Regions from separate parts of the Caballeronia sp. M1242 genome, predicted to be linked through region 2. Evidence: predicted binding sites of a transcription regulator. Region 2 holds the regulator's gene; the other holds the start of a gene.

Region 1 (7,792 bases), 180 kb from region 2:
ACCTCGAAGTCACCGTGCGCACCGCGTCGCAGCGCGGCGCGGTCGGCGAAGCGGGCATTTTCGCGGTGCATCGCGTGCTGCTGGAAGACCCGACGCTCGTCGATGCCGCGCGCGATCTGATCAGCCTCGGCAAGAGCGCGGGCTTCGCGTGGCGCGAGGCGATCCGCGCGCAGATCGCGCTGCTGAATAACGTGAACGACGCGCTGCTCGCCGAACGCGCGGCCGACCTGCGCGACATCGAAAAGCGCGTGCTGCGCGCGCTCGGTCTCACGAATACGGCGGCGCGCGCGTTGCCGGAGGAAGCCGTGCTCGCGGCCGTCGAGTTCACGCCGTCGGATCTGGCGTCGATCGACCGCACGCGCGTCACCGCGCTTGTGATGTCGCGCGGCGGCGCGACCTCGCACGCGGCGATCATCGCGCGGCAGATCGGCATTCCGGCGCTCGTCGCCATCGGCGATGCGCTGCACGGGATTGCTGAAGACGCGCAGGTGGTCGTGGATGCGTCGGCGGGCCGCCTCGAATATGCGCCGAGCGCGCTGGATGTCGAGCGGGCGCGTCACGAGCGCGAGCGTCTCGCAGGCGTGCGCGAGGCGAACCGCAAGATGTCGCAGCAAGCGGCATCGACGCGCGACGGCCGTCATGTCGAAATCGCAGCGAACATCGCCACGCTCGACGACGCCAAGGCCGCCGTCGAGAACGGCGCGGACGCCGTGGGCCTCTTGCGCACCGAACTGCTGTTCATTCATCGCCAGGCTGCGCCGACGGTCGCGGAACACACGTCGAGCTATCAGGAAATCGTCGAGGCGCTGGCCGGCCGCAGCGCGATCATTCGCACGCTGGATGTCGGCGCCGACAAGGAAGTGGACTATCTGACGCTGCCGCCCGAAGAGAATCCGGCGCTCGGCTTGCGCGGCATCCGGCTCGCGCAAGTGCGCCCCGATCTGCTCGACGACCAATTGCGCGGCCTGCTCGCCGTCAAGCCGGCGGGCGCGGTCCGCATTCTCCTGCCGATGGTCACCGATGCCGGCGAACTGCAGCGCCTGCGGGCGCGCATCGACGAACTGGCGCGCGAAGCCGGACGCACGGAGCCGGTGGAAGTCGGCGTGATGATCGAGGTGCCGTCGGCGGCGATGCTGGCCGATCAACTCGCGAAGTACGCGGATTTCTTCTCGATCGGCACGAACGATCTCACGCAATACACGCTCGCGATGGACCGCTGCCAGCCCGATCTCGCCGCGCAGTCCGACGGCCTGCATCCGGCCGTGCTGCGGCTCATCAAAACGACGGTGCAGGGCGCGGAAAAGCACGGCAAGTGGGTTGGCGTGTGCGGCGCGCTCGGCGGCGATCCGCTCGCGGTGCCGCTGCTCGTGGGCCTCGGCGTGACGGAACTGTCGGTGGATCCGTCCGCGGTGCCGGGCATCAAGGCGCGCGTGCGCAATCTCGATTACCAGCTTTGCCGTCAGCGCGCGGAAGACGTGCTCGCGCTCGAATCGGCGCAGGCAGTAAGAGCGGCCAGCCGCGAAATCTGGCCGCAGGACTAAACGCTTGATGCTTCTTTCCTAGCCACAACCCGAGCAGCAACGACAAGACCTATATTCTTTTGGAGAACCCCCGATGGACGCTAACCCGTTTGCAAAGATGCAGCGCCTAGGCCGCGCCCTGATGCTGCCGATTGCCGTTTTACCGGTGGCCGGCCTGCTGTTGCGTCTAGGCCAGCCCGATGTCTTCAACATCAAGATGATCGCCGACGCGGGCGACGCCATCTTCTCTAACCTGCCGCTTCTCTTCGCAATCGGCGTGGCGGTGGGCTTCGCGAAGGACAACAACGGCACGGCGGGCCTCGCCGGCGCGATCGGTTATCTGATCGAAACCGCCGTCATGAAGGACATCAACGACAAGCTCAACATGGGCGTGCTGTCGGGGATCATCGCGGGTATGGTCGCGGGGTACATGTACAACCGCTTCAAGGACATCAAGCTGCCCGAGTATCTGGCGTTCTTCGGCGGCAAGCGGTTCGTGCCTATCGTGACAGGCGTCGCGTGTCTCTTCATCGGCATCGTGCTGGGGTACGTGTGGCAGCCGGTGCAATCCGGCATCGACGCGGCCGGCAACTGGCTGACGACGGCGGGCGCGCTTGGCACGTTCGTGTTCGGCGTGCTGAACCGGATTCTGCTCGCGACGGGTCTGCATCACATCATCAACTCGCTCGCGTGGTTCGTGTTCGGCTCGTTCACCCCGCCGGGCGGCGGCGCGGTGGTGCACGGCGACCTGCATCGCTTTTTCGCGGGCGACCAAACGGCGGGCGGTTTCATGACCGGCTTCTTCCCGATCATGATGTTCGGCTTGCCGGCCGCGTGTCTCGCGATGTTCCATGAAGCGCCGAAGGAGCGCCGCGCGGTCGTCGGCGGCCTGCTGTTCTCGATGGCGCTGACCGCGTTCCTCACGGGCGTGACCGAGCCGATCGAATACAGCTTCATGTTCCTCGCGCCGGTGCTCTACGGCATCCACGCGGTGCTGACGGGTCTGTCGCTCGCCATTTGCTCGGCGCTCGGCATTCACCTCGGCTTCACGTTCTCGGCGGGCGCGATCGACTACGTGCTGAACTACGGCCTGTCGCAGCGCGGCTGGCTGGCAATTCCGATCGGCCTCGTGTACGGCATCGTGTATTACGGCCTGTTCCGCTTCTTTATCCGCAAGTTCAACATGGCGACGCCGGGCCGCGAGCCCGCCACGACCGACGCGCAAACCGATGCCACGCCTGTCGGCGGCTATGTTCCGGGCGACGTCGCGCCGGCAGCGGCGAGCACGCGCGCCACGAAGTACATCGCGGCGCTGGGCGGCGCGTCGAACCTGACGCTCGTCGATGCCTGCACGACGCGCCTGCGTCTCTCTGTCGTGGATACGGAGGCTGTGTCGGAACCGCAACTGAAGACCATCGGCGCGCGTGGCGTGTTGAAGCGCGGCAAGACGAACGTGCAGGTCATCATCGGACCGGAAGCGGACTTGATCGCCGATGAAATTCGCGGCGAACTCGAACACTCGTCGACGCGCGGCGCGACGCCGGCTTCGTCGGCTCCCGCGCAGCCCTCGGTTGCGACGGCAGGCGTGACCGATCAGACGGCGGGCCCGCTCGATCCGGACCCGCTGCGCTGGCTCGCGGTGTTCGGCGGCGCGACCAACGTCGTTTCGCTCGATGCGGTGGCGCAAACCCGCCTGCGCGTGGTCGTGCGCGATCCGTCGTCGGTGGATCGTCAGCGTCTGTCGCAGTTGGATGTGGCATGGGTGTCGGCCGATACGTTCCATATTGTCGTCGGTCAGGCGGCGCAGCGGTACGCGGCGCAGATGGCCACCCGTCTGACCGGCAACGGCGGCGGCGCAGCGCCGATGCCAGCCTGATGCGGTAAGCAAGAGTTCGCAGAAACGGCGCCTTCGGGCGCCGTTTTTGTTTCTATGCGCGTCGAGCAGGCAAACAAAAACCCCGCTGTCTTTCGACAGCGGGGTTGGAACACGCTTGGCTTCGTTCTGCCGCGGCGTTACGCGTAGTCGTGCAGCGCGGTGCGCATCTTCTTCATGGCGCTCGCCTCGATCTGGCGAATGCGCTCCGCCGACACGCCGAACTCGTCGGCCAGTTCGTGCAGCGTCTTGCCGCCCGATCCGTCGTCCTGCACGTCGAGCCAGCGCGCCTTGATGATGCGGCGGCTACGCTCGTCGAGCGATTCCAGCGCCGTGGAAAGGCCGTCGCTTTGCAGCTTGTCGAACTGGCGCGCGGCGATCACGTTCGTCGGCTCGTTGTGCGAGTCGGCGAGATAGGCGATCGGCGCGAACGCTTCTTCGCCGTCTTCCACCTGGCCTTCCAGCGCGATGTCGCCGCCCGAAAGGCGCGTTTCCATCTCCGCGACTTCTTCGCGCTTCACATTCAGCTCGCTTGCCAGACCTTCAATCTCGCCCGGCGTGAACGCCGCGTGGCCGGTCTTGTGGCTGCGCAGGTTGAAGAACAGCTTGCGCTGCGCCTTGGTCGTCGCGACCTTCACCATGCGCCAGTTGCGCAGGATGTACTCGTGGATCTCTGCCTTGATCCAGTGCATGGCGTACGACACGAGGCGCACGTTTTGCTCCGGATCGAAGCGCTTCACCGCCTTCATCAGACCGATGTTGCCTTCCTGAATCAGGTCTGCGTGCGGCAGGCCGTAGCCCAGATAGTTGCGGGCAATCGACACGACGAGACGCAGGTGCGACAGCACGAGCTGACGCGCGGCGTTCAGGTTGCCGTGCTCGCGAAATTCGGTGGCGTACTGACGTTCCTCTGCCGGCGACAGCATCGGAATACGGTTCACTGCTTGTATGTAGGAATCGATGTTACCGATCTGACCGGTCAGCATCGACGACTGTGCGTACGTCAGCGCGCCTGCCGAAGATGCCTTGGCAGGTGCCGAGCCTACAACATTCGGAAGGGTCATCGCATTGGTCACGCTCATAAGCTCCTTGTCAACAATTGGCTGCGGCCGCAACGGCGGCGGCAGGCCAGTCACGATATTAGCACTCCGTCCAACTGAGTGCTAAGTGTTAGAGGGTAACGACGTGTGGGAGTTCCCACAAAACTATCGATTTTGTGGGTTTGATAGGCGGCGCGGCCGTGTGAACAAGCCGAAATTACCGAAGAAGAGTCGGTAATCGAACAAATTACCGAAATAACGCCGTAAGGCAACGAATTATTCAACCAAAACGGCAACAAACGCTGGTTTGTGCAAATATACGTCTGCCTAAATACAATGCGCCGACAACCGCTCGGCGGGACAACCACACCCTCATATGGGGCGCTCATGCAGAAAAACCAACCCTTCTGGCGCAGTTTTTTGTCTCACGGCGCCATCGCGGTTTCGCTCGGTCTCGCTTCGGCGGCAGCGCATGCCGACCGGTTCGGGCTTCAGATAGCGGGCGGCGTCGCTAACCATGACTTCAAGAAAGCCGACGTCGGCATCGTCTGGGACCCGAACCTGACGTGGTGGGAAATCGGCGGGTTTCACTTCACGCTGCTCGGCGAGGGGCACGTCGCGTACTGGCACACGAAGGAAAGCAACTCGGTGAATCCAAATGTCTGGGAGTTCGGCGTGACACCGGTGCTGCGTTTCGTGAAAAGCTCCGGCTACATTCGGCCGTTCGTGGAAGCAGGCATCGGCGTCCGGCTGATCTCGCACGCGCGGATCACGGAAGACTACACGCTCTCCAGCGGCTTTCAATTCGCCGATATGGTCGGCGTGGGCGCGATCTTCGGCGAGAAGCAGAACTATCAGGCCGGTTTTCGCTTCCAGCATCTCTCGAACGCGAGTATCAAAGAGCCGAATCCTGGTATAAATTTCAGCCAGCTATATCTGCAATACAACTTCTGACGGGGCGCCGGCGCATCGGTTCCCCGGCGCAAGGGGAACCGACAGATGCCGGCAAAAACCTTTGAGGCCATCCGCGGCCTGGAGCGCGACCGCTTTCGGGCGATGGTCGAGGGCGACGGCGCCGCGCTCGAAGCGCTGCTGGCCGAGAACGTCAGCTATGTCCACACCAACGGCAAGCGCGAAACGAAGCGCCAGTTCATCGACGCGATCACGGCCGGGCGCCGCCGGTATCGCCAGATCGAGATTCAGACGCAGGACGTTTTCTCTGCCGGACCCGAGACCTGTCTCGTGTCCGGCCGCGCGTTGATCGAAATGGAATCGAAGAACGGCGCGCTGCTCTTTCCCATCGCCTACACGGCGGTCCACGTGCAAACCGGCGGTCAGTGGCAACTGCTCGCGCTTCAGGCGACGCGCGTGGCGCTCGAATAGCGCGTCGCCATCCGCGCCGTCAGGCTTCCACGGCCTCGTCCTCGCGCACCTTCCGCGCGATTCCCTTCGACCGATTCACCGCGCTCACGACCGCATCGACGACCGCGAGCGCCGGATTCGCGTGCACCGCGACGCCGAAGCGCATCGGTTCATCGGCGACGCGGCAGCCCACGAACACCGCTGTCTCGCCGTTCGCCGTCATCGTCGATTCGAACCAGCTCACGCTCGCGCCGACGTCCAGCGTCGCGGCGACCGCCTGCGCATAGTGTTCCTCGCTCGCGGCGCCTGAAGCAGGCGGCATTGCGATGTTTCGGCCGAAGACGGAAACTGCCGCCGCATCCACGCGCGATACCGGCCCGCCCGCGTCGAAATACTCGCGCTTGAAGAGGGCGCAGATGGCGTCGCCGCTGATCTCCTCGCCCGATTCGTCCGCCACCGCCTGCACCGCATGACTGAACTCGATCTGCACGCGGCGCGGCGGCGTGAAGCCGAGTCCGCGTTCGAGCAGATAAGTCGCGCCGCCTTTGCCCGACTGGCTGTTCACGCGAATCACGGCGTCGTAGCTGCGGCCGAGATCGGCGGGATCGATCGGCAAATAGGGCACTTCCCACGGCGTGCCGGGCACGCGCTGCGCGAAGCCTTTGCGGATCGCGTCTTGATGCGACCCGGAAAACGCGGTGAACACGAGGTCGCCCGCGTAAGGATGGCGCGGATGCACCGGAAGCTGATTGCAGCGTTCGACGACCCGTCGCACCGCGTCGATGTCCGAGAAGTCGAGGCCGGGATCGATGCCCTGCGTGTACAGATTGAGCGCGAGCGTCACCAGATCGACGTTGCCCGTGCGCTCGCCGTTCCCGAAGAGACAGCCTTCGACGCGATCCGCGCCCGCGAGGAGCGCAAGTTCCGCCGCCGCGACCGCCGTGCCGCGATCATTGTGCGGATGCACCGAGAGCACGATGCTGTCGCGAAAGCCCATGTTGCGGTCCATCCATTCGACCTGATCGGCGAAGACGTTGGGCGTGGCGGATTCGACCGTCGCCGGCAGATTGACGATCATCTTGTGATCGGGCGTCGGACGCCAGACTTGCGCGACGGCATCGCACACTTCGCGCGCGAACGACAATTCCGTCATGCTGAACGTCTCGGGCGAATACTGGTAGATCCAATGCGTGCCCGGCCGCGCCGCCGCGCATTCCTTGATGATGCGCGTGCCCTCGACCGCCAGCGCCTTCACTTCGTCCTTCGACTGATTGAACACGATCCGCCTAAACGACGGCGCGATCGCGTTGTAGAGATGGACGATGACCTTGCTCGCACCTTCGACCGCTTCGAACGTGCGCTCGATCAGTTCGCGGCGCGATTGCACGAGCACTTCAATGGTGACGTCGTCGGGAATGCGCTTCTCGTCGATCAGCTTGCGCACGAAGTCGAAATCGGTCTGCGACGCCGACGGGAATCCCACCTCGATTTCCTTGAAACCCGTTGCCACCAACATCTCGAAGAATTCGAGCTTCGCTGCGATGCTCATTGGCTCGATCAGCGACTGGTTGCCGTCGCGCAGATCGGTGCTCATCCAGACGGGCGCTTTCTCGATCGTGCGATTCGGCCAGCGTCGGCCGTGCAGACGGACTTGCGGGAACGGGCGGTATTTCTCGGCGGGGTTCGGCATCATGATCGTCGATCTCTTTCAGGAGCGTAGCGCCTGCGAGAGCGGCCGACGCCGGCGGCTGGCCGGCTGCGGCGCGATGCACATGAAGCACGCGATGCAGAACCGCGCGCGCGATCCCATTGCGCACCGGCGACGGTGACGCCTGCGACCAACGTGAACGTGCGCGAAGCAGCGTGCATGTGACCCTCGCGTTTTCGATTCGCGGGATGCGCGAACGAAAAACTGACGACTACTAGGTGGTAAGGAAGGAACTGCGGGAACGGCTGGCGGGAACGCGCGCCTGGCGACGCGCGCCGCTACGTCTGGC
Region 2 (7,792 bases):
CGATCGTCGCCTTGTCGCTCGACGTGTTCTTCAGCGCCTCTTCGAGGTCCTTCAGCGCGGCTTCGATCTTTTCCTTCTCCGAAGCGTCGACCTTGTCGCCGTACTCGGCAACCGCCTTCTTGGTGCTGTGGACCAGCGCGTCGCCCTGGTTGCGAGCATCGGCCAGTTCGCGCAGCTTGTGATCTTCCTCGGCGTTGGCTTCGGCGTCCTTCACCATCTTGTCGATTTCGGCGTCCGTCAGACCCGAGTTCGCCTTGATGGTGATCTTGTTTTCCTTGCCGGTCGCCTTGTCCTTCGCGCCGACGTGCAGAATGCCGTTCGCGTCGATGTCGAAAGTCACTTCGATCTGCGGCACGCCACGCGGTGCGGGCGGAATGCCTTCGAGGTTGAACTCGCCGAGCAGCTTGTTGCCTGCGGCCATTTCACGCTCGCCCTGGAACACCTTGATCGTCACGGCGCTCTGGTTGTCGTCCGCCGTCGAATACACTTGCGAGTGCTTCGTCGGGATCGTGGTGTTCTTGTTGATCATCTTCGTCATCACGCCGCCGAGCGTCTCGATGCCGAGCGAGAGCGGAGTCACGTCGAGCAGCAGCACGTCCTTGCGGTCGCCCGACAGAACCTGGCCTTGAATCGCGGCGCCCACGGCCACGGCTTCGTCCGGGTTCACGTCACGGCGCGGTTCCTTGCCGAAGAACTCCTTCACCTTCTCCTGCACCTTCGGCATGCGCGTCATGCCGCCGACGAGAATCACGTCGTCGATTTCGCCGACCTTGACGCCCGCATCCTTGATAGCGATGCGGCACGGTTCGATCGTGCGCTCGATCAGGTCTTCCACGAGCGCTTCGAGCTTCGCGCGGGTGATCTTCAGGTTCAGGTGCTTGGGACCGGAAGCGTCCGCCGTGATGTACGGCAGGTTGATTTCGGTCTGCGCCGTGGACGACAGTTCGATCTTCGCCTTCTCAGCCGCTTCCTTCAGGCGTTGCAACGCGAGCACGTCCTTCGACAGATCGACGCCCTGCTCCTTCTTGAACTCGCTGATGATGTAATCGATGATGCGCTGGTCGAAGTCTTCGCCGCCCAGGAACGTGTCGCCGTTCGTCGACAGCACTTCGAACTGCATTTCGCCGTCCACATCCGCGATTTCGATGATCGAGATATCGAACGTGCCGCCGCCCAGGTCGAACACGGCGATCTTGCGGTCGCCCTTTTCAGCCTTGTCGAGGCCGAACGCGAGCGCGGCTGCCGTCGGTTCGTTGATGATGCGCTTGACTTCCAGACCGGCGATGCGGCCGGCGTCCTTCGTTGCCTGACGCTGGCTGTCGTTGAAGTACGCCGGAACCGTGATGACGGCTTCCGTCACCGGCTCGCCGAGGTAGTCTTCAGCGGTCTTCTTCATCTTGCGCAGCACTTCCGCCGAGATTTGCGGCGGCGCGAGCTTCTGGCCGTGCGCTTCGACCCATGCGTCGCCATTGTCGGCCTTGACGATCTTGTAGGGCATCAGGCCGATGTCCTTCTGCACTTCCTTCTCTTCGAAGCGGCGGCCGATCAGGCGCTTGACAGCGTACAGCGTGTTGCGCGGATTCGTGACCGACTGACGCTTGGCAGGCGCGCCAACGAGGATCTCGTTGTCATCCATGTACGCGATGATCGACGGCGTGGTGCGCGCGCCTTCCGAGTTCTCGATGACCTTGACCTGATTGCCTTCCATCAGCGCCACGCACGAGTTCGTGGTGCCGAGGTCGATGCCGATGATTTTGCCCATTTTTATACTCTCCTAGCTTTGATCGCTTTGGCGCTGCGGCCGGAAAACGCCGGCTTTTGCGGCCGATTCAACGGGCCGAACGCCCAAAATTCATACCTGTACGCAAGATAAGAGCGCCGGTTTCGTTTTCAAGACCCTGAATGCAATGCGGTCTATAACTTTTTGCGCTCCGGTTCGCGTCATTGCTTTGCTGCCGCCGCGCGGATTTTCTCGCGCGCCGCCGCGACTGCCGCCTCGAATTGCGCAAGACCGTGCCAGCCGGTCGCGCGGCCGAGCCGCTTGCCGCGGTGAAAGAAGAACCACGTCGGCACGCCATGCAACATGAAGCGGCGACCTAGCTCCCGATGCTCGTACACATTGCTGTGAAACCACCTCAGTCCGAGCGCGCGAATGGCGTCGGGCTGCGCGAGCATCGCTTTTTTCGCGATCTCGCAGTTGAAGCAGTCGAGGCCCCAGAAGAACACGACGGCCAGTTCGTCGCCCGCCGACGCCAGCCCGGCGTCGAAGCCGGCGGCGTCCAGTTCCTGCATGTCGAAGACGGAGAAAGCGATCGAATCGACGGGCACGTTGGCCATGATCGCGAACCTCGCGGGCTTACTTCGGCGCAGCGACGGTGACGAGCGCCGGACGCAGCACGCGATCGGCGATGATGTAGCCCTTCTGCAGCACTGCAACGATGGTGTTCGGCTCTTGATCCGCCGGCACCATCGAGATGGCCTGATGACGATGCGGGTCGAACTTCTCGCCGACCGGATTCAGCGCGACGACGCGGCCCTTTTCCAGCGCGCCCGTCAACTGGCGCAGCGTCAGTTCGACGCCTTCGCGCACCTTGGCGAGATCCGTGGACTGATCCGCGAGCGCGGCTTCGAGGCTGTCGAGCACCGGCAGCAGATTTTCGGCGAAGCTCTCGATGGCGAACTTGTGCGCCTTCGCCACGTCTTCCTGGCCGCGGCGGCGTACGTTTTCCGTTTCCGCCTTCGCCCGAAGGAATTCTTCCTGCAGCGCGGCCACGCGAGCCTGCGCTTCCGCCAGTGCGGTTTCGGTGGCGTTCGTGCTGTTGGTGGCGGCTTCCGGCGCAGCAGTGCCGTCTGCCGAGGCGGCCTGCCCGCCTGCCTGATTCAAGTCGGCGGCCTGGCGCGCGTTTTCGTCGGCGGGCGTGGGGTTCTGGCTCGCTGAATTCTCTTGCGTGTTTTCCATGTCGCTGAGTGTCATTACCGTGATTGGATGGATCGGGAATGCCGCCGGCCATTAAGCGGCCGACGCGCTTCCTCGCGCTAGCTGCCGAAATTGGGGCAGCGGAAAAGTTTTCAAGGGTTTGTCAGATCAAAATTGAACGTCAGTGTGCCAGCCCGGGCGCGCGCGAAATAAGCGGTAACGGACGTTTCGCCGCATCGCGTAAATTGAGATTGAGGGAATGCAGCGGCTCACCTACACTTCGATCAAGCACCGCAGGACGCACGTTTACCCTAATCCTACGATTGCTACAAACCGCTTACGCGTCGCCAATTTCCTGATCCTCGCGCGGTCGTCCAGCCGCCGTTCCCGTTTCCCGGGGGTACCATGAAACTGACCTTTGCCATCGCGGTGGTCGCCCTGGTACTCGTCGCGGGAACCACGACCATCTGCATGTCCGGCGCCCTGACCGCCCGCACCACCGAGTACGGCGGCGTTCACGCGACGGTCGAAGAATTCTTCAATCCGAACCTGAAAATCTGTCGATGATGCGGCGGTCGCGCTTCGTCGGCCTGCCCTGCATGCCGGCGGCCGGCTCGCGAAACGTCTTGCGCCGTTCCGCTTCCGCGAGCCGCTTGGTCCGGCCTTCGTCCGTCTCCGCATAGAGCGTCTGCGCGACTGGCGCGGGACCGCGCACGTCGCACAGGCCGAGCACCTGCACCTGCCAGACGATCCGCTCGATATCGATCTCGACGATATCGCCCACCCGCACGTCCTTCGACGGCTTCACGTTCGCGCCGCCGATCCTCACGCGGCCTTTCTCCACTGCGTCGCTCGCGAGCGAGCGCGTCTTGAAGAAACGCGCGGCCCACAGCCATTTGTCGATGCGCAGGCGCGCGCCCGGTTCCGTCGTGATCTTGTAATTCATGGTGATTCTCGTGCGATGAGCGGTTTCAGGCCGCCACCGTCACCGGTTGCGTGGCCTGTACAGGCCATCCTTGCAGATGTTGTGCCGCGATCTCGCCTAACGCCTTGATCCACGCCGGCGAAGCGTTCAGGCAGGCGATGCGGTGGAATTCCTTGCCGCCCGCCTTCAGAAATTCGTCGCGCACTTCGATGCCGATTTCCTCGATCGTTTCCAGGCAGTCCGCCGTGAAGCCGGGGCAGAACACGTCCACGCGCTTCACGCCGGCCGCGCCCAGTTCCGCGAGGGTCGGCGCGGTGTATGGCTGCAGCCACTCCGCGCGGCCGAAGCGCGACTGGAACGTCACGCGGCATTCCACCGGCGTGAGCCCCAGCGCGGAGGCGAGCAGCGAGCCGGTCAACTGGCATTGGTCATGGTACGGGTCGCCGAGATCCATGGTCCGCTTCGGCACGCCGTGAAAACTCAACACGAGCTTGTCGCCCGAGGCGAAGTCCGGCTGGCCGTGCAGCCGCCAGTAGTCACGCACCTGCTCGGCGAGCGCCGCGATGTACGCGGGATGGTCCGCGTAATGGCGAATGGTGCGGATCTCCGGCTGATTGCGCACGCGCTTGAGCGCAGTGAAGGCGTCGTCGAAAGCCGTGGCCGTGGTCGACGACGAATACTGCGGATACATCGGCACGAGCAGGATGCGATCGGCGCCTTCCAGCTTCAGCTGATTCAGCATGGCGCCGATGCCCGGCGTGCCGTAGCGCATCGCGTAATCGACGATGACGTGATAATCGTTCGCCGCAAAAAGCCGCCGCAAGCCTTCGACCTGCCGCTCCGTATAGACACGCAACGGCGAGCCTTCGGGCATCCACACCTGCGCGTATTTTTTTGCCGATGCCCGCCCGCGAAACGGCAGGATGATGCCGCGCAGAATGATTTGCCAGATAAACGACGGAATTTCGACGACGCGCGGATCGCTCAGAAACTGCGCGAGATATTTGCGCACCGCTCGCGGCGTGGGCGCGTCCGGCGTGCCGAGATTGATCAGCAGCACCGCGACGCGATGCGAGGCGCTGGGCTGCGAGGGCAACTCGAGGTCGAAACGCATAGGGCAAGGCGGCCGAAAGTCATCGAAAGGTGACGGCCATTATAGCGGCGCGTTCCAGCACGCTGCATCGGCCGAACGGCCTAGTGGCGGCGCGTTCGGCGGCGCGGCAAGATGCCCGCAAAGACGCGTTATTGCTGGCTGAGCGACATCGACAGCAGGCGCGCCGTGATATCGACGATGGGAATCACGCGGTTGTAGGCCATGCGCGTCGGGCCGATCACGCCGAGCGTGCCGACGATCTTGCCGTTCACTTCGTACGGCGCGGTCACGACGCTCATCTCCTCGATCGGCACGAGATTCGATTCCCCGCCGATGAAAATCTGCACGCCCTGCGCGTGACTCGAAACATCCAGCAATTGCAGGAGGCTCGTCTTTTGGTCGAAGAGGTCGAAGAGTTTGCGCAGCCGCGCCATGTCCGACGAAAGGTCCGCGACTTCGAGCAGGTTGCGCTCGCCGGAAATCAGCACGGTCTCGCCGGGATCGGTTTCGGCCGTGCTCGCGACGACCGCCGCTTGCATCAGCGTGGTCATGTCGCCGCGCAACTGGTCGATTTCCTCGCGCAGCCGGCGGCGCACTTCGTCGAAGGACAGGCCCGCGAAATGCGCGTTGATGTAATTCGAGGCTTCGGTGAGTTGCGAGGGCGAGTAGTCGCGCTGCGTGGCCATCATGCGGTTTTGCACGTCGCCTTCCGGCGTCACGATGATGAGCAGAATGCGCTTGTCCGACAGCCGCATGAACTCGATCTGCTTGAACATGTGGCTGCGCCGCGGCGTGAGGATCACGCCTGCGAACGAGGACAGGCTGGACAGCACGCTCGCCGCCGCAGCGACGATCTTCTGCGGCTCCTCGCCTTGCAGACGCGTCTTGACGGCCGTGGTCATCGCCTCGTCCTGCGGGGCTTCGACCGTGAGCATGGTGTCGACGAACAGGCGATAGCCGCGCGGCGTGGGAATGCGCCCAGCGGAAGTATGCGGACTGGCGACGAGGCCGAGGTCCTCGAGGTCCGACATCACGTTGCGGATGGTGGCGGGACTCAGTTCGAGGCCGGAGTGACGTGATAACGTGCGCGAACCGACCGGCTGACCTTCGGCGATGTAACGCTCGATCAACGTTTTCAGGAGGGTTTGTGCACGTGGGTCTAGCATGGGCAAATTTTAACGCAACGTGTCAAAGCGCGGCGACGGCTGCCGCCGCGGGCTCGCGCCGTTTCGGGCTGCGTCCGGCGGCGCGCCGATCGTTCAATGTCCGCTCCATTCTAGCGACAAACCGGAGCTACCTGAGACCGCGCGGCGCCGGTTCTTTTCGCCTTCGACCTATGGTGTAATGCCGGCATGGAAATTGGCCAATTCAAGACCGTCGCCCTGGTCGGGCGCACCAACACGCCCGGCATCGAGGCGCCGCTGCGATCGCTCGCGGAGCACATTGCGAACCAGGGCTTCGACGTGGTGTTCGAAGCCGGCACCGCCAAGGACGTCGGCGTGACCGACTATCCCGCGCTGTCCATCGCGGAGATCGGCGCGCGGGCGGATGTCGCTGTCGTTCTCGGCGGCGACGGCACCATGCTCGGCGTGGGCCGTCAGCTCGCGCCGTACAGAACGCCGCTCATCGGCGTGAATCACGGGCGGCTCGGGTTCATCACGGACATTCCGCTCAAGGAGATGCGCGAACGCGTGCCGCAAATGCTCGCGGGGCAATTCGAGCGCGAGGAGCGCAGCCTGCTCGAAGCGCGCATCGTGCGCAACGACAAGCCGATCTATCACGCGCTCGCGTTCAACGACGTGGTGGTGAATCGCAGCGGCTTCTCGGGCATGGCGGAGTTGCGCGTGTCGGTGGACGGCCACTTCATGTACAACCAGCGCTCCGACGGGCTGATCGTCGCGACGCCGACCGGCTCCACGGCGTACGCACTGTCTTCCGCCGGGCCGATTCTGCATCCGCAACTGCAAGGCTTCGTGCTCGTGCCGATCGCGCCGCACTCGCTTTCGAACCGTCCGATCGTGCTGCCCGACGACTCGAAGGTCACCATTCAGATCATCGGCGGGCGCGACGTGAACGTGAACTTCGACATGCAGTCGTTCACCGCCGTCGAACTGAACGACGCCATCGAGGTGCGGCGCTCCCGGCACACCGTGCCGGTGCTGCATCCGGTCGGCTACAGCACGTACGCCACGCTGCGCAAGAAACTGCACTGGAACGAGCATCCCTCGCAGGACTCGTCTGTCTGACCGCACAACTTTGCCGAACCCTTCCCGAAGCGTCCATGCTCCGTCATCTCTCCATTCGAGACTTCGTCATCGTCGCCGCGCTCGACATCGAATTCGATTCGGGCTTCACGGTTTTTTCGGGTGAAACCGGCGCGGGAAAGTCGATCCTGATCGACGCCCTCGCGCTCACGCTCGGCGCGCGCGCCGATGCGAGCGTCGTGCGCACCGGCGAGCCGCGCGCGGACATCACCGCCGAGTTCGGCACGCACGCCCAAGTAGTTCGCTGGCTCGACGAGCACGCGCTTTCGCAAGACGGCGACACGGTGATGCTGCGCCGCGTGATTGATTCGAGCGGCCGCTCGCGCGCTTTTATCAACGGCACGCCGGCGACGCTCACGCAATTGCGCCAAGTCGGCGAAATGCTCGTGGATATCCACGGCCAGCACGCGCATCAGTTATTGATGCGTCCCGACGCGCAGCGCGAACTGTTCGACACGCACGCCGGTCTGGTCGATACGGCTGCCGCCGTGAATCGCGCATGGCGGGCTTGGCGCGAAGCGCAGCAGGCCGTGGACGCCGCGCAAAGCCGCGACCGCGAACTGCAGCTGGAGCGCGAACGCCTTGCCTGGCAA

What was found. Region 2 encodes HrcA, which represses chaperone genes, less so after heat shock. Its sites were predicted from a motif close to TTAGCACTCNNNNNNNNNGAGTGCTAA; they were not measured.
Region 1: the regulator HrcA is predicted to act here: its motif matches at 4,534-4,560, upstream of rpoH (RNA polymerase sigma factor RpoH).

Annotation. Positions count from the first base shown of each region.
Region 1 covers NZ_CP071129.1:211,325-219,116, forward strand. Annotated here, with positions in the region: gene ptsP (phosphoenolpyruvate--protein phosphotransferase) at 1-1,541, shown strand, start outside; gene nagE (N-acetylglucosamine-specific PTS transporter subunit IIBC) at 1,615-3,396, shown strand; gene rpoH (RNA polymerase sigma factor RpoH) at 3,534-4,469, opposite strand; gene JYK05_RS01035 (acyloxyacyl hydrolase) at 4,821-5,387, shown strand; gene JYK05_RS01040 (nuclear transport factor 2 family protein) at 5,433-5,816, shown strand; gene leuA (2-isopropylmalate synthase) at 5,836-7,488, opposite strand.
Region 2 covers NZ_CP071129.1:386,932-394,723, reverse strand. Annotated here, with positions in the region: gene dnaK (molecular chaperone DnaK) at 1-1,762, opposite strand, end outside; gene JYK05_RS01865 (thioredoxin family protein) at 1,942-2,337, opposite strand; gene grpE (nucleotide exchange factor GrpE) at 2,357-2,959, opposite strand; gene JYK05_RS01855 (hypothetical protein) at 3,323-3,484, shown strand; gene JYK05_RS01850 (RNA-binding S4 domain-containing protein) at 3,456-3,863, opposite strand; gene hemH (ferrochelatase) at 3,889-4,956, opposite strand; gene hrcA (heat-inducible transcriptional repressor HrcA) at 5,085-6,101, opposite strand; gene JYK05_RS01835 (NAD kinase) at 6,288-7,181, shown strand; gene recN (DNA repair protein RecN) at 7,217-7,792, shown strand, end outside.